DNA from 2 places in the Streptomyces sp. NPDC054849 genome. Region 2 is predicted to be linked to the other one. Evidence: riboswitches for the same ligand, from Rfam matches in the RefSeq annotation. Region 2 holds a riboswitch; the other holds the start of a gene.

Region 1 (7,899 bases), on a different contig from region 2:
TGTGCGGACCACCGCTGACACCAGGGTCCGAACTGCTTGTGTGCAGCCACGTCTCGGTCGCTCATGGGTCGCTCCCCTTGGTTGACCCACCCCGCGTCACATACGACCAGTACAACGCCGTGCCAGACCCCCCGCAACTCAACGGGGGAGTGGATAGGGGCAGTTGACGCTTCACCTAGATTCCGGCGGGCTGCTTCCCGAGATGGCGGGCTGCCGCCGGCGGGGGAACGGCGAAGGGCCCGGCGGATGTGCCGGGCCCTTCGTGTCATGGGGACCGCGTCAGCACTCGATGACGTTGACCGCGAGGCCGCCGCGGGCCGTCTCCTTGTACTTGACCTTCATGTCGGCGCCGGTCTCCTTCATGGTCTTGATGACCTTGTCGAGGGAGACCTTGTGGGAGCCGTCGCCGCGCATCGCCATCCTGGCTGCCGTGACGGCCTTGACCGCGGCCATGCCGTTGCGCTCGATGCAGGGGATCTGGACCAGGCCGCCCACGGGGTCGCAGGTCAGGCCGAGGTTGTGCTCCATGCCGATCTCGGCTGCGTTCTCGACCTGCTCCGGGGTGCCGCCGAGGACCTCGGCGAGGGCGCCGGCCGCCATCGAGCAGGCGGAGCCCACCTCGCCCTGGCAGCCGACCTCGGCGCCGGAGATGGAGGCGTTCTCCTTGAACAGCATGCCGATCGCGCCCGCCGCCAGGAGGAAGCGGACCACGCCGTCCTCGTCCGCGCCCGGCACGAAGTTCATGTAGTAGTGGAGCACCGCCGGGAGGACGCCCGCGGCGCCGTTGGTCGGGGCCGTCACGACCCGGCCGCCCGCCGCGTTCTCCTCGTTGACCGCCATCGCGTAGATCGTCGCCCACTCGCTGCGGTGCAGCATCGGGTCGCCCTCGGTGCGCAGCTGGCGCGCCGTGGAGGCGGCCCGGCGCTTGACCCGCAGGCCGCCCGGGAGGATGCCCTCGCGGGACATGCCGCGCGCGACGCAGGACTGCATGACGCGCCAGATCTCCAGGAGGCCCTCGCGGATCTCGTCCTCGGTGCGCCAGGCCTTCTCGTTCTCCAGCATCAGCGAGGAGATCGACAGCCCGGTCTCGTTCGCGAGGCGCAGCATCTCGTCGCCGGAGCGGAACGGGTACTTCAGCACCGTGTCGTCGAGCTTGATCCGGTCCTCGCCGACCGCGTCCTCGTCCACGACGAAACCGCCGCCGACCGAGTAGTAGGTCTTCTCCAGCAGCGGGGTTCCCGCGGCGTCGTACGCGAAGAGCGTCATGCCGTTGGCGTGGTACGGCAGGGAGCGCCGGCGGTGGAGGATCAGCTGGTTCGGCTCGTCGAAGGCGATCTCGTGGACGTCGCCTATCTCCGCGCCCAGCAGCCGCAGGCGGCCGGTCTTGCGGATCCGCTCCACCTCGCCGTCCGCCGTCTCCACGTTCACCGTGCGGGGGGAGTGGCCTTCCAGGCCCAGCAGGACCGCCTTGGGGGTGCCGTGTCCGTGGCCGGTCGCGCCGAGGGAGCCGAAGAGCTCGGCCCGGACGGATGCGGTCTGGGCCAGCACGCCGTCCTTCTTCAGCCGCGTCACGAACATGCGGGCCGCGCGCATCGGACCGACCGTGTGGGAGGAGGAGGGACCGATGCCGATGGAGAAGAGATCGAAGACGGAGATGGCCACGGTGGCGGACTCCCTTGTCTGCTCGTGGGGTGGGAGGGGGCAGGAGAGGTGGATTGATCGGGTTTTGTCCGACAGACGAGCTTAACGCGGCAAGGTGAACGTTCTGCCTGCCGAGCGGGGTGGGAAGGATTACGCGGCCGGGTCGGTCGGGGTGCCGGCGCCGCGACCAGGGCGGCGGCCGTGACGATCGCGGCCGGGGTCTTCCCGCTGTGGGCGACGGTGACCAGGAGCGGGATGGAGAGGGGCGCAGCCCCGGTTTTCCTCCACAGGGCCCCGGGCCACTGGGCCGGGTGTCCCGGATGGCGCGGAGGCGGAGAAGGAGAAGGGCCCGGCCCTGTGCGCGAACAAGGCCGGGCCCTTCCAAGCCGTTGCCTAGAGCGACGGGTACAGCGGGAACTTCGCGGCGAGCGCCGAGACGCGCGCCTTCAGGCCCTCTCCGTCGTACGCGGGCTTCAGCGCGGCCGCGATGATCTCGGCGACCTCGGTGAACTCCTCGGCGCCGAACCCGCGCGTGGCCAGGGCCGGCGTACCGATCCGCAGACCCGAGGTGACCATCGGAGGCCGCGGGTCGTTCGGGATGGCGTTGCGGTTGACCGTGATACCGATCTCGTGGAGCCGGTCCTCGGCCTGCTGGCCGTCCAGCTCGGAGTTGCGCAGGTCGACCAGGACCAGGTGCACGTCGGTGCCGCCCGACAGGACGGAGACGCCGACCTCGGTGACGTCCGGCTGCACCAGGCGCTCGGCGATGATCTTCGCGCCCTCCAGGGTGCGCACCTGGCGCTCCTTGAAGTCCTCCGAGGCCGCGATCTTGAAGGAGACGGCCTTGGCCGCGATCACGTGCTCCAGCGGACCGCCCTGCTGACCCGGGAAGACCGCGGAGTTGATCTTCTTGGCCAGCTCCTGCGTCGACAGGATGACACCGCCGCGCGGACCGCCGAGGGTCTTGTGCGTGGTGGTGGTGACGACGTGGGCGTGCGGCACCGGGTTAGGGTGCAGACCCGCGGCGACCAGGCCCGCGAAGTGCGCCATGTCGACCATCAGGTACGCGCCGACCTCGTCCGCGATCCGGCGGAAGGCGGCGAAGTCCAGGTGGCGCGGGTAGGCGGACCAGCCGGCGACGATCAGCTGCGGCTTGGACTCCTTGGCGAGGCGCTCGACCTCGGCCATGTCCACCTGTCCGGTCTCGTCGACGTGGTACGGGACCACGTTGTAGAGCTTGCCGGAGAAGTTGATCTTCATGCCGTGGGTCAGGTGACCGCCGTGGGCCAGGTTCAGGCCCATGATCGTGTCGCCCGGCTTCAGCAGCGCGAACATCGCGGCGGCGTTCGCCTGCGCACCCGAGTGCGGCTGGACGTTCGCGGCCTCGGCGCCGAACAGCGCCTTGATGCGGTCGATCGCGATCTGCTCGACCACGTCGACGTGCTCGCAGCCACCGTAGTAACGGCGGCCCGGGTAGCCCTCGGCGTACTTGTTGGTCAGGACCGAACCCTGGGCCTCCATGACGGCGACCGGAGCGAAGTTCTCCGACGCGATCATTTCCAGGGTGGACTGCTGGCGCACGAGTTCGGCGTCGACGGCGGCGGCGACGTCCGGGTCGAGCTCGTGGAGAGGGGTGTTCAGTACAGACATCAGGGTCCCCTGGGGTCAGTTACCGGCGGTGAGCTTGGTGTACTCCTCGAAGGAGAGCGTGTCCTTCGGCTCCTCCGAGAGACGCACCTTGAAGAGCCAGCCACCCTCGAAGGGGGCGGTGTTCACGAGCGCCGGGTCGTCCACGACGTCCTGGTTGGCCTCGACGATCTCACCGGTGACGGGGGAGTACAGGTCGCTGACCGACTTCGTCGACTCCAGCTCGCCGCAGGTCTCGCCCTCGGTCACGGTGTCGCCGACCTCGGGGAGCTGGGCGTAGACGACGTCACCGAGCGCGTTGGCCGCGAACTCCGTGATGCCGACCGTCGCGACGCCGTCCACGGCGTCCGACAGCCACTCGTGCTCCTTGGTGTAACGCAGCTTCTCGGGGTTGCTCATGACCTGATTCTCCTGGATGCGGGGGAGTGGATACGAACTGTGGTCTTGGGTACTGAGACGGCGCCGTACGGGTACCCGTACGGCGGAGTCGTGAGCGGAACTACTTCTGCCGCTTGTAGAACGGCAGCGCCACGACCTCGTACGGCTCATGCGTACCGCGAATGTCGACGCCGACGCCGGAGGTGCCGGGCGCGGCGTGCGCCGCGTCCACGTACGCCATCGCGATCGGCCTGCCCAGCGTCGGAGAGGGGGCGCCCGAGGTGACCTCGCCGATCACCTGGCCGCCGGCGACCACCGGGAAGCCGGCGCGCGGGACGCGGCGGCCCTCGGCGATCAGGCCCACCAGCTTGCGCGGCGGGTTGGTGGCGGCGCGCTCGGCGGCGGACTCCAGCGCGGCGCGGCCGACGAAGTCCCCCTCCTTCTCGAACTTCACGACCCGGCCCAGCCCCGCGTCGAAGGGGGTCAGGGAGGTGGTCAGCTCGTGCCCGTACAGCGGCATGCCCGCTTCCAGGCGCAGGGTGTCGCGGCACGACAGGCCGGCCGGGACCAGGCCGACGCCCTCGCCCGCCTTGGTCAGCGCCTGCCACAGCTCCACGGCGTGCTCGGGGGCGACGAACAGCTCGAAGCCGTCCTCGCCGGTGTAGCCCGTACGTGCGATCAGCGCGGGCACGCCCGCGACGGTGCCCGGCAGGCCGGCGTAGTACTTCAGGCCGTCCAGGTCGGCGTCGGTGAGGGACGCCAGGATGCCGGGGGACTGCGGGCCCTGCACCGCGAGCAGCGCGTACGCGTCGCGGTCGTCGCGGACCTCGGTGTCGAAGCCGGCGGCCCGCTCGGTCAGGGCGTCGAGGACGACCTGCGCGTTGGAGGCGTTGGCGACGACCATGTACTCGGTCTCGCCGAGGCGGTAGACGATCAGGTCGTCGACGATCCCGCCGTCCTCCTGGCAGATGTGCGTGTAGCGGGCGCGGCCGACCCCGACGGTGGAGATGTTGCCGACCAGCGCGTAGTCCAGGGCCTTGACGGCCTCCGGGCCGGTCAGCGTGATCTCGCCCATGTGGGACAGGTCGAAGAGACCGGCCTTGGTGCGTACGGCGTTGTGCTCGTCGCGCTCGCTGGCGTACCGCAGCGGCATGTCCCAGCCCGCGAAATCGGTCATGGTCGCACCGAGCGAGCGGTGCAGCGCATCGAGGGCGGTCAGACGGGGGGCAGTGCTCATGGGTGTGGCTCCCGGGTCCCAGGGCATCGACATGACATGACGAGGACGTTCCTCCCCATCTGTCATCGGAACCTGAGAGGTTCGCCGAGAGTTCCGCCGATCGTCCGATCGCCGGAAACCCCGGTTTGCACCTTGGGTGGAGCTGTCGAACAGCTCGCTTTTCAGATCTGCCTCATCCACGCGGTACGGGGCCTGAGAGATTCAAGGGAGGTTCTTGCTCCTTCGGCGCCCGCGCACGGCCTTGCGGCGTGCCGGGACTCTCCCGCGCGGATTCAAGCGGCCGGTATGCAGTTGGTCCAGATGGCGCACATCATTGCACGCCATGTCCGTGATCGGGCGTGGGGGTCCGAAAGTTCGTACGGCCCTCCGAGCGGTCGGAGCGGAACCGGGGCTGCCGGATTACCGTCTCTTTACACTCAGTGGGCAAGGGTCCTTCGGACCCGATTCGGGGGAGGCGAACACTGTGCGGAGATTCGGAGTGGTGACGACGACGGGAACCGTGGACGCGGTGCCGACACAGCGCGGAGCGCGTCAGCGCCGGGGGGCGGCTGACGCGGGCCTCGGCCTCGTACGCGACCTGCGCGGACCGGCGGTCTGCGGCCCGCAGCTGCTCGGCTTCGCAGAGGGCGACATCGTCGTGGTGTCCGGCCTGCCCGGTGGCGGCAAGAGCACGCTGATCGCGCGCGCGGCGCCCGAGGGCGGGGCCGTCGACTCCCAGGACACCCGTGAGCTCTGGGAGCGCCGGATGCCGGGGGCGCTGCCGTACGCGGTGTACCGGCCGCTGGTGCGCGCCGCGCACTACTGGGGGCTGTGGCGGCTCCTGCGCTCCGGGGCCTCCGTGGTCGTCCACGACTGCGGCACGCAGACCTGGGTGCGCGGCCTGCTCGCGGTGGCCGCGCGAAGGCGGGGCCGGGCGCTGCACCTTCTCCTGCTGGACAGCAGTCCCGAGGAGGCCCTCTCCGGCCAGGCCGCGCGGGGCCGCCGGGTGTCGGCGTACGCCTTCGCCCGCCACCGGCACGCCGTGGGCCGCCTGCTGCGCGGCGCGGAGTCGGGCCTCCCTCCCGCGGGCTGCGCGTCGGCGACCCTGCTGGACCGCCGGTCGGCTGCCTCCGTGACCCGCATCGCCTTCCACGGCTGACCGCCGCCGCGGGCGGCCGAGCGGCGGCGGGGCAGCCCGGCCCGTGGGGGCGCGGCGCCGTTGCCCGAGCGGCGGGGCAGTCGGCCCGGCGGGGCGTGGCGCCCGGCCCGGCGGGGCGTGGCGCCCTTGCAGGGCCGGCCCCGGACCCCCCGCGCCTCGAACGACGGCGAGGCTGCACATGCCCCGTCCAGCCCCGCCGGCGTGGGGGCACGGGCTTCGGGGCGGAGCCCCGGGAGCGGCGCCGCACCGGGGCCGGTAGCCTGCGGGGCGACACGCGCGGGATAGCGGCGCGGGATATCGGACAGAGGCAGGGGCGGATGCAGGGCAGCGGCTGGCCGGGGAATGAGCTGGAGCAGGTGCTGGGGGCGGCGCTCGGGCAGCAGGACGCCGGGGCCCGGATCCTTGAGGTGCTCGGGCGCAGCCGGGTGTGGGTGCCCCTCCCCGGCGGCGGCGACCCCGCGTCGCCCGGCCTCGACCTGCCCACCATGGACATCGGCGGGGCGGCGTACGTCCCCGTCTACAGCTCCGAGACCCAGTTCCTCGCCTGCGTCGGCCCCGGCATGGACTTCGCCGTGGCCCCCGCCGTCGAATTCGCCCGCGGCCTGCCCCCGCAGCTCGGCATCGCGCTCAACCCCGAGGGAGCCGTCGGCGTCCCGCTGCCCCCGCCCGCGGTCGCGGAGCTCTGCCGCACCGGCCGGACCCCGCTCGACGGCCCCTCCACCGGTGGCCGCGTCCGGCTCTACGAGCCCGACTGGCAGGAGGACCCGGTGGATTTCCTGGCCGCCGCGGCCGAGGAGTTCCGCGCCACCGGCGTGGTCGCCGCCGCTCACCGCTGCCTCGCCAGCATCGAGGGAGGGGCGCCGGAACTGTTCATCGGTGTCCGCCTGGTGGGATGGGAACCCGAGATGCGGGGCGCCCCGATGGAGGCTCTCGGACGGGCCCTGACGCGTGTGTCGCCGCCGTGGCCGGTGCAGTTGATCCTCCTCGACGCCGCCCAGGACCCGGTCACGGACTGGATTCGTGAGCGCGTACGCCCCTTCTACCTCCCATAGGGCCGCTTAAGCTGAGGGGCACGCGTGGACGACGGGCGGACGAAGAGGGGTACCGGGTGAGTGCGTCAGGCACGGCCGCGGCCGGGCAGGTCGAGCACATGATGCGCCAGGTGACGCCCGGGCGCTATGAAAGCTACGAGTCACTCCTGCATGCCCTCTCCGAGGGCCGGCTGTGGATGCTGCTCTGGCAGGGGCAGCCGGGCTCCCCGGACGCCCAGTACGGCGGCATGGAGATCGAGGGCCTCGGATACGCGCCCTGCGTCACCTCCCCGCAGGAGCTGGCCGCAAGCGGCTGGAACCGGGGCTACGAGGTGGTCACCGGGCGGGACATCGCCCGCGCGCTCTACCCGGACCGCTGGGGCCTGTGGCTCAACCCGCACGCCCAGGGCGGCGGCCTCGGCGTCCCCTGGGCCGACCTGCGCCGGATCGCCACCGGCCTGGAACGCATGCCGGCGGGCCCGCTGCGGCTCTCCGAGCCCAGCATCGAGCTTCCGCAGTTCTACGGACTGCTGACCCAGCACGCGCACCGCACCCCCGCCGTACGGTCGCTGCGCCGCGCGTGGGTGCAGCCGGCGCTCGGGTCCCCGTACCTCGCGGTCGGCCTCGATCTCTACGACGCCTCCGCGCCCGCGCTGGAATCCGTACGGGAGATGATGCGCCAGTCGGTCGCGGTGGTCCCCGAGGGCGTTCCGGTGTGCACGGTCGCGCTGGCTGACGAGCACGACCCGGTGGCGATGTGGCTGCGCGCGCAGAGCCGCCCCTTCTACGACCGCGAGGGCCAGGCGCCGGCCTACTGAGGACCGGGG
Region 2 (7,899 bases):
GAGGAGAGCGGCGCGGCACGCCACCGTGCGGGGCACGGCGACGCGGAGGGGCAGGGCGACCGGCCGCTCTTCCGCGACGAGGTCGCCGGCGCGGGTGATGTTTCCGGCGCCCCCGGCGCGTCGGCTGTTGACCCTGCTGGTACCGGACGCATAGGTTTCAGTGAACCATCAACCTCAAGTGCGGGTGGAGGGTTTGCCCCCGACCCGTATGCCACCAATGCCTCCGCGGGGCAGCCGCGGCGCGAGGAGCCGTCCATGTCGGCCGAGCAGATTTGCAGCAGGTGCGGACACCGCAGCGATGCGGCCAGTCGGTTCTGCTCCAACTGCGGGGCGCCGCTGCGGGCGGGCCTGACGCCGGAGCGTGCCTCGGAGACCACGTCCACCATCTCGATCTCGGGCCTGGAGGCCTACGAGGCCGAGGTGTCGGGACAACCGCACGTGTCGTCCTCGCTGTCCCCCGAGGCCCAGGCCGCGGTGGAAGCACTGCCTCCCGGTTCCGCCCTGCTCATCGTGCGGCGCGGTCCCAACTCAGGCAGCCGCTTCCTGCTGGACGGCGAGCTGACCACGGCCGGCCGGCACCCGCAGAGCGACATCTTCCTGGACGACGTCACCGTCTCCCGGCGCCATGTCGAATTCCGCAGGACCCAGGACGGCGGCTTCACCGTCGCCGACGTCGGCAGCCTCAACGGCACGTACGTGAACCGTGAACCGATCGACTCCGTCGCCCTGCACAACGGCGACGAGGTGCAGATCGGCAAGTACCGGCTGGTCTTCTGCGCGAGCCTGCGGAGCATCTGACCCTGTAAAGGGAAGGTTCCATGCTGCGTACCCCGACCGGCGGTGCCCCGAAGAACGGCACCGCCGGTACCGCCGCCACCGCCGGGCGGCTGGTGAGCATCGGCACCGTGCTCACCACGCTGCGTGACGAGTTCCCCGAAGTCACGATCTCGAAGATCCGCTTTCTGGAGGCGGAGGGTCTCGTCGAGCCCCGGCGCACACCTTCCGGATACCGCAAGTTCAGCTCCGACGACGTGGAGCGGCTCGCCTGCATCCTGCGGCTGCAGCGTGACCACTACCTGCCGCTCAAGGTCATCCGCGAGCAGCTCGACGCGCTCGCACGCGGTGAGCAGATCCGTATCCCGGCGCCCGCGGGGCACGGGGAGGCGGCCGATCCCACCGGTCAGGCGGCCGTCTACGGCGAGGTGGGGCGGGAGCGGCCCACCGTGGCCCGTGTGGGTCGCGCCGAGCTGCTCGCGGCCGCCGACGTGGACGAGGTCCAGCTGGTCGAGTGGGAGTCGTACGGGCTGCTCGCCGAAAGGCCGGACGGCGGGTTCGACGCCGAGGCGGTCACGGTGGCCCGGCTGGTGGCCGACCTCGGGCGCTTCGGACTGGAACCCCGGCACCTGCGCGCCATGAAGGCCGCTGCGGACCGCGAGGCGGGTCTGGTGGAGCAGGTCGTGGCACCGCTGCGCCGGCATCGCAATCCGCAGACCAGGGCGCATGCGGAGGCCACCATGAAAGAGCTCGCGGGGCTCTCCGTACGGCTCCACGAGGCGCTCGTGCAGACCGCTCTCGGGGTTCGACTGAGGTGACGCAGGGGGGCCCGACTACCCAAACCTGCCGGGCAGGTCCTAGGGTTGCTGTGTGAACGAGCTCGACGTTGTGGGTGTCCGGGTGGAAATGCCCTCCAACCAACCGATCGTGCTCCTGCGTGAAGTGGGAGGCGACCGGTACCTCCCCATCTGGATCGGACCTGGGGAGGCGACCGCCATTGCCTTCGCGCAGCAGGGGATGGCCCCTGCCCGGCCGCTGACGCACGACCTGTTCAAGGACGTGCTGGAGGCGATCGGCGAGGAGCTCACCGAGGTCCGGATCACGGATCTGCGGGAGGGCGTCTTCTACGCGGAGCTCGTCTTCGCCAGCGGGGTCGAGGTGAGCGCGCGGCCGTCCGACGCCATAGCGCTCGCCCTGCGGACGGGGACGCCGATCTTCGGCAGTGACGGCGTGCTCGACGACGCCGGAATCGCCATTCCGGACGAGCAGGAGGACGAGGTGGAGAAGTTCCGCGAGTTCCTCGATCAGATCTCGCCCGAGGACTTCGGCACCGGCCCGCAGTGAGGCGCCGAGCGCGTCCTCTTCACGGTACTTTCGGCCCATTCGAGTAGCCTTTCCCCATAAAGGGATACGGGAAACCACTCTCAGGGTGATTATCACTCGGCGTGCCGAGTGTGGCGATCGTTGACGCACCCCTGGTGACTGCCTACCTTCGAGGTGGGCAGGCAAGGACGGAGGGTCGGCGTGAGGATCACGGGCGACGGTACGACCGGGGGTACCCCCGCACGGAGTGACGCTGGGCCGTATCCGCTGCACGGCGGTGCGGTCGGTTCCGCGCACCGTCAGCCGGAGTCGACGCCGGTCGGACCGGTGGGCGGGGACCCGGCGCCCGAGCAGATCGGATACCGCGGGCCGACGGCGTGCGCCGCGGCCGGCATCACCTATCGACAGCTCGACTACTGGGCGCGCACCGGGCTGGTCGAGCCCAGTGTGCGTGCGGCGTACGGCTCGGGCACGCAGCGGCTCTACAGCTTCCGCGACGTCGTCGTCCTCAAGATCGTCAAGCGTTTCCTGGACACCGGGGTGGCGCTGCAGAACATCCGTACGGCCGTGCAGCACCTGCATGACCGCGAGTTCTCGGATCTCGAGCGCATGACGCTGATGAGCGACGGCGCCACCGTGTACGAGTGCACCTCGCCGGATCAGGTCGTGAGTCTGCTCCAGGGCGGGCAGGGCGTCTTCGGCATCGCCGTGGGCGTGGCGTGGCGCGATGTGGAGAGCGCGCTGTCGCAGCTGCACGGGGAGCGCGTGGACACCGGCGAGACCCTGGTCAGACACAACCCGACGGACGAGCTGGCGGCCCGGCGCAACCGCGCCGTCTGATCCGGCCCCGGAAATGTCAGTGCCGTAGGGCAGCATCGGGGCTGTGAGAGCCGCGCCGACCATCCTGCATCTGGACATGGATGCCTTCTACGCCTCCGTCGAACAGGCGTCGAAGCCCAGCCTGCGGGGGAAGGCCGTCATCGTCGGCGGGCTGGGGCCGCGCGGGGTCGTCGCCACGGCGTCGTACGAGGCCAGGCGGTTCGGGGTGCACTCGGCCATGCCGATGGCGCAGGCGCGGCGGCTCTGCCCGAACGGCGCCTGTCTGATCCCGCGCTTCAGCCTCTACCGACAGGTCAGTGACGTGGTGATGGCCATGCTGCGGGAGCTGTCGCCGCTGGTGGAGCCGCTCAGCCTGGACGAGGCGTTCGTGGATCTGGAGGCCGGCGGGGTCGCCTTCGACGCGCCGACCGCCCGGGCGACGGGGGAGCGGCTGCGGGCGGACATCAGGGCCGCCACGGGGCTCAGCGGCTCGGTGGGACTGGCCGGGTCGAAGATGCTGGCCAAGGTGGCCTCCGAGGAGGCCAAGCCCGCCGGGCTGCTGTTGATCGAGCCGGGGACGGAGCGGGAACTGCTCGCGCCGATGTCGGTACGGACCCTGCCCGGGGTGGGGCCGGCCACCGGCGAGCACCTGCGGCGCGCCGGCATCACCACGGTGGGCGAGCTGGTGGAGGCCGGGGACGACGAGCTGGTCCGGATGGTCGGCCGCGCGCACGGTACGGGCCTGTACCGGATGGCGCTGGGGCTGGACGACCGGCCGGTGGTCGCGGAGCGGGACGCGAAGTCCGTATCGGTCGAGGACACCTTCGACGTGGATCTGCACGACCGGGTACGGATCCGGAACGAGGTGCAGAGGCTCGCCGACCGGTGTGTCCAGCGGCTCAAGGGGTCGGGGCACTCGGGGCGCACGATCGTGCTCAAGGTGCGGCGGTACGACTTCTCCACGCTGACGCGGTCCGAGACGCTGCGGGGGCCCACGGACGACCCCGGAGTGGTGCGGGAGGCGGCGGCGAGGCTGCTGGAAGGGGTGGACACCACGGGCGGCGTGCGACTGCTGGGGGTGGGGGTGACCGGGCTGGCGGACTACACCCAGGAGGACCTGTTCGCGCAGGTGCTCGCCGCCGAGCCGGATGCGGCCGCCGGTGCGACGGACAGGGGCGGTGGAGGCGGTGCGGACGGCACGGGGGGCGTGACCGAGTCGGAGGCGGCCTCTGGCGGTGCCCCAGGGGCCGCAGGGGCTGCAGGTGCCGCAGGGGCCTCAGGGCCCCAGGAGGGTGGGGATCCGTCCGCCGCTCCGGAGCCGGCACCGGAGCGGCGGTGGGCGGCCGGGAGCGACGTACGGCACGCCCTGTACGGGCCCGGATGGGTGCAGGGCAGCGGCGTCGGGAGGGTGACCGTACGGTTCGAACAGCCCGGATCGGAGCCCGGCCGGGTGCGGACCTTCCGGGTGGACGACCCCGAGCTGGAGCCGTCCGATCCGCTGCCGCTGGTGGGGGACGCAGAACCGGGTGCCGCCGACCGGGCCTGAGCCGAAGGCCCGATCCGCAAGGCCTGATCTGCAGCATCCGGGAGTCCGGAAGCCCGGCAGCTGGGTCCTCCGCCGCCCGACGATCAGCCCTCGTCTCCCGCCAGGTGTCCGAAGTCGTGGCGGAACTCGCTCGGCAGGGTCGTGTCCAGGCCGTAGTGGTGGTAGAGCTGCAGCTCCTGTTCCGGGGAGAGGTGGCGGCCGACTCCGAAGTCCGGGGCGTCCCTGATGAGGGAGCGGTCGAAGGGCACCCGCAGGGTGTCGCCCACCATCTCGCTCGGCTCCAGCGGGACGAAGGCGTCCCGGCTGAACATGCCCGTACGGACGGCCGCCCATTCCGGAACGCCCGTGGCATCGTCGAGGTAGACCTCGTCGATGGTGCCGATCTTGGTGCCGTTGCGGTCGAACGCCTTGCGGCCGATCAGGCTGCGCGGATCGATGTCGGTCTGCACGGTCCCTCCAATTGGTCGCAACTCCTCCGTAATGACTACAGAAGTGCATTTCAGCAGCGGGGGCCACTCGGGGGAGGGCCCGGATCCTCGCTGGTAGGCTGGGTGACGGCTGTCGACCCTGTGCGGGAGAGTCCTCCGAGTGAGCAAGACGGAGGCGCCGAAGGAGCAAATCCTCCCCGGAATCTCTCAGGCATACGTACCGCACGGACGAGGCCACTCTGGAAAGCAGGGGCGGGTACCGGGCGCGTAGTGCCGGTTCCTCTCCTCACCGACGGTGAAAGCCGGAGCTCTCGGGCGAACCCCCTGACTCCGGTGAAACTCTCAGGTTGAGATGACAGAGGGGGAGGCCGTCCGGGTGCCCGCGCCGTGGTGCCCCTCGCAGGTCATACGACCAGGAGGCCTCCGTACATGACCGCCAACCGCATTCCGCTCTCCCAGCTGGAGCGAGGCATCCCCTTCGAACAGCGCCACATCGGCCCTGATGCCGAGGCGCAGGCGAAGATGCTCGCCCATGTGGGCTACGGCTCCCTGGACGAACTGACCGCCGCCGCGGTCCCGGATGTGATCAAGACCGCCGAGGCGCTGAACCTGCCCGAGGCGCGCACCGAGGCCGAGGTGCTGGCCGAGCTGCGCTCGCTCGCCGACCGCAACCAGGTCCTCTCCTCCATGATCGGTCTCGGCTACTACGGGACCTTCACGCCGCCCGTCATCCTCCGCAACGTCATGGAGAACCCGGCCTGGTACACGGCGTACACGCCGTACCAGCCGGAGATCTCGCAGGGCCGCCTGGAGGCCCTCCTGAACTTCCAGACCGTCGTCGCCGACCTCACCGGCCTGCCGACCTCGGGCGCCTCGCTGCTCGACGAGGGCACCGCGGCCGCCGAGGCCATGACGCTGGCCCGCCGCGTGGGCAAGGCCAAGGGCAACGTCTTCCTCGTGGACGCCGACGCGCTGCCGCAGACCATCGCGGTCATCGAGACACGCGCCGAGCCGATCGGCATCGAGGTCGTCGTCGCCGACCTGTCCGCCGGCATCCCCGCCGAGATCGCCGAGCGTGGTGTCTACGGCGTGCTGGTCCAGTACCCGGGTGCCTCGGGCGCCGTCCGCGACATCAAGCCCGTCATCGACCAGGCCCACGAGCTCGGCGCGATCGTCGCCGTGTCCGCGGACCTGCTCGCGCTGACCCTGCTTACCTCGCCGGGTGCGCTGGGCGCGGACATCGCCGTCGGCACCACCCAGCGCTTCGGTGTCCCGATGGGCTTCGGCGGACCGCACGCCGGCTACATGGCCGTCCAGGACAAGCACGCCCGCTCGCTGCCCGGCCGCCTCGTCGGCGTCTCGGTGGACGCGGACGGCAACAAGGCGTACCGCCTGGCCCTGCAGACCCGCGAGCAGCACATCCGCCGCGAGAAGGCCACCAGTAACATCTGCACCGCGCAGGTGCTGCTCGCCGTCATGGCCGGCATGTACGCCGTCTACCACGGTCCGGACGGCCTGCGGACGATCGCCCGCCGGACCCACCGCTACGCGGCCCTGCTCGCCGCGGGCCTGACGGCCGGCGGGGTCGAGATCGTGCACGGCTCGTACTTCGACACCGTCACCGCCCGTGTTCCGGGCCGTGCCGCCGAGGTCGTCGCCGCCGCCCGCGAGGGAGGGGTCAACCTGTACCGGGTCGACGCCGACCTCGTCTCCGTCGCCTGCGACGAGACCACCCTGCGCGCCGACATCGAGGCCGTCTGGGCCGCCTTCGGTGTCACCGCCGACATCGAGGCGCTCGACGCGACCACGGACGAGACCCTGCCCGAGGGCCTGCTGCGCTCGGACGAGTACCTGACGCACCCGGTCTTCCACCAGCACCGCTCCGAGACCGCGATGCTGCGCTACCTGCGCAAGCTGTCGGACAAGGACTACGCGCTGGACCGCGGCATGATCCCGCTGGGCTCCTGCACCATGAAGCTCAACGCGACCACCGAGATGGAGCCGGTGACCAGGCCCGAGTTCGGCCAGCTGCACCCCTTCGCCCCCGTGGAGCAGGCCGAGGGCTACCTCACGCTCATCAACGAGCTGGAGGAACGTCTCTGCGAGGTCACCGGCTACGACAAGGTCTCCATCCAGCCGAACGCCGGCTCCCAGGGTGAGCTCGCCGGTCTGCTGGCCGTCCGCGCCTACCACCGCGCGAACGGCGACGAGCAGCGCACCATCTGCCTCATCCCGTCCTCCGCGCACGGCACCAACGCCGCGAGCGCCGTGATGGCCGGCATGAAGGTCGTCGTCGTCAAGACCGCCGACGACGGCGAGGTGGACGCGGACGACCTGCGCGCCAAGATCGAGCAGCACCGCGACGAGCTCGCCGTGCTGATGATCACCTACCCGTCCACGCACGGTGTGTTCGAGGAGCACGTCGCCGACATCTGCGCCCAGGTGCACGAGGCCGGCGGCCAGGTCTACGTCGACGGCGCCAACCTGAACGCCCTGGTCGGCCTCGCCAAGCCGGGTCACTTCGGCGGCGACGTCTCGCACCTGAACCTGCACAAGACCTTCTGTATCCCGCACGGCGGCGGCGGTCCGGGCGTCGGCCCGGTCGGTGTCCGGGCGCACCTGGCCCCGTACCTGCCGAACCACCCGCTCCAGCCGACCGCGGGGCCGGAGACGGGCGTCGGCCCGATCTCGGCCGCACCGTGGGGCTCGGCCGGCATCCTGCCGATCTCCTGGTCGTACGTGCGCCTCATGGGCGGCGAGGGCCTCAAGCGCGCCACCCAGGTGGCGGTGCTCGGCGCGAACTACATCGCCAAGCGCCTTGAGCCGCACTACCCGGTGCTCTACACGGGCCCGGGCAATCTGGTCGCGCACGAGTGCATCATCGACCTGCGCCCGCTGTCGAAGGCCACGGGTGTGAGCGTGGACGACATCGCCAAGCGTCTGATCGACTACGGCTTCCACGCGCCGACGATGTCCTTCCCGGTCGCCGGCACGCTGATGATCGAGCCG

Evidence for each region. Region 2 has a riboswitch for glycine ahead of gcvP (aminomethyl-transferring glycine dehydrogenase). Riboswitches for the same ligand answer to the same signal wherever they lie in the genome.
Region 1: it holds a riboswitch for glycine, as region 2 does, so the genes downstream of both, gcvT (glycine cleavage system aminomethyltransferase GcvT) here and gcvP (aminomethyl-transferring glycine dehydrogenase) in region 2, are expected to answer to the same signal.

The regions. Positions count from the first base shown of each region.
Region 1 is NZ_JBSGZI010000066.1:10,549-18,447, forward strand. It holds gene ACWGIF_RS25185 (hypothetical protein) at 1-65, opposite strand, end outside; gene ACWGIF_RS25190 (L-serine ammonia-lyase) at 280-1,662, opposite strand; gene glyA (serine hydroxymethyltransferase) at 2,035-3,291, opposite strand; gene gcvH (glycine cleavage system protein GcvH) at 3,307-3,687, opposite strand; gene gcvT (glycine cleavage system aminomethyltransferase GcvT) at 3,788-4,903, opposite strand; glycine riboswitch at 5,075-5,178, opposite strand; gene ACWGIF_RS25210 (AAA family ATPase) at 5,385-6,041, shown strand; gene ACWGIF_RS25215 (enhanced serine sensitivity protein SseB) at 6,359-7,093, shown strand; gene ACWGIF_RS25220 (enhanced serine sensitivity protein SseB C-terminal domain-containing protein) at 7,150-7,890, shown strand.
Region 2 is NZ_JBSGZI010000127.1:7,081-14,979, reverse strand. It holds gene ACWGIF_RS34295 (FHA domain-containing protein) at 1-798, shown strand, start outside; gene ftsR (transcriptional regulator FtsR) at 819-1,592, shown strand; gene ACWGIF_RS34285 (bifunctional nuclease family protein) at 1,645-2,118, shown strand; gene ACWGIF_RS34280 (MerR family transcriptional regulator) at 2,299-2,937, shown strand; gene ACWGIF_RS34275 (DNA polymerase IV) at 2,981-4,462, shown strand; gene ACWGIF_RS34270 (PRC-barrel domain-containing protein) at 4,546-4,911, opposite strand; glycine riboswitch at 5,025-5,123, shown strand; gene gcvP (aminomethyl-transferring glycine dehydrogenase) at 5,320-7,899, shown strand, end outside.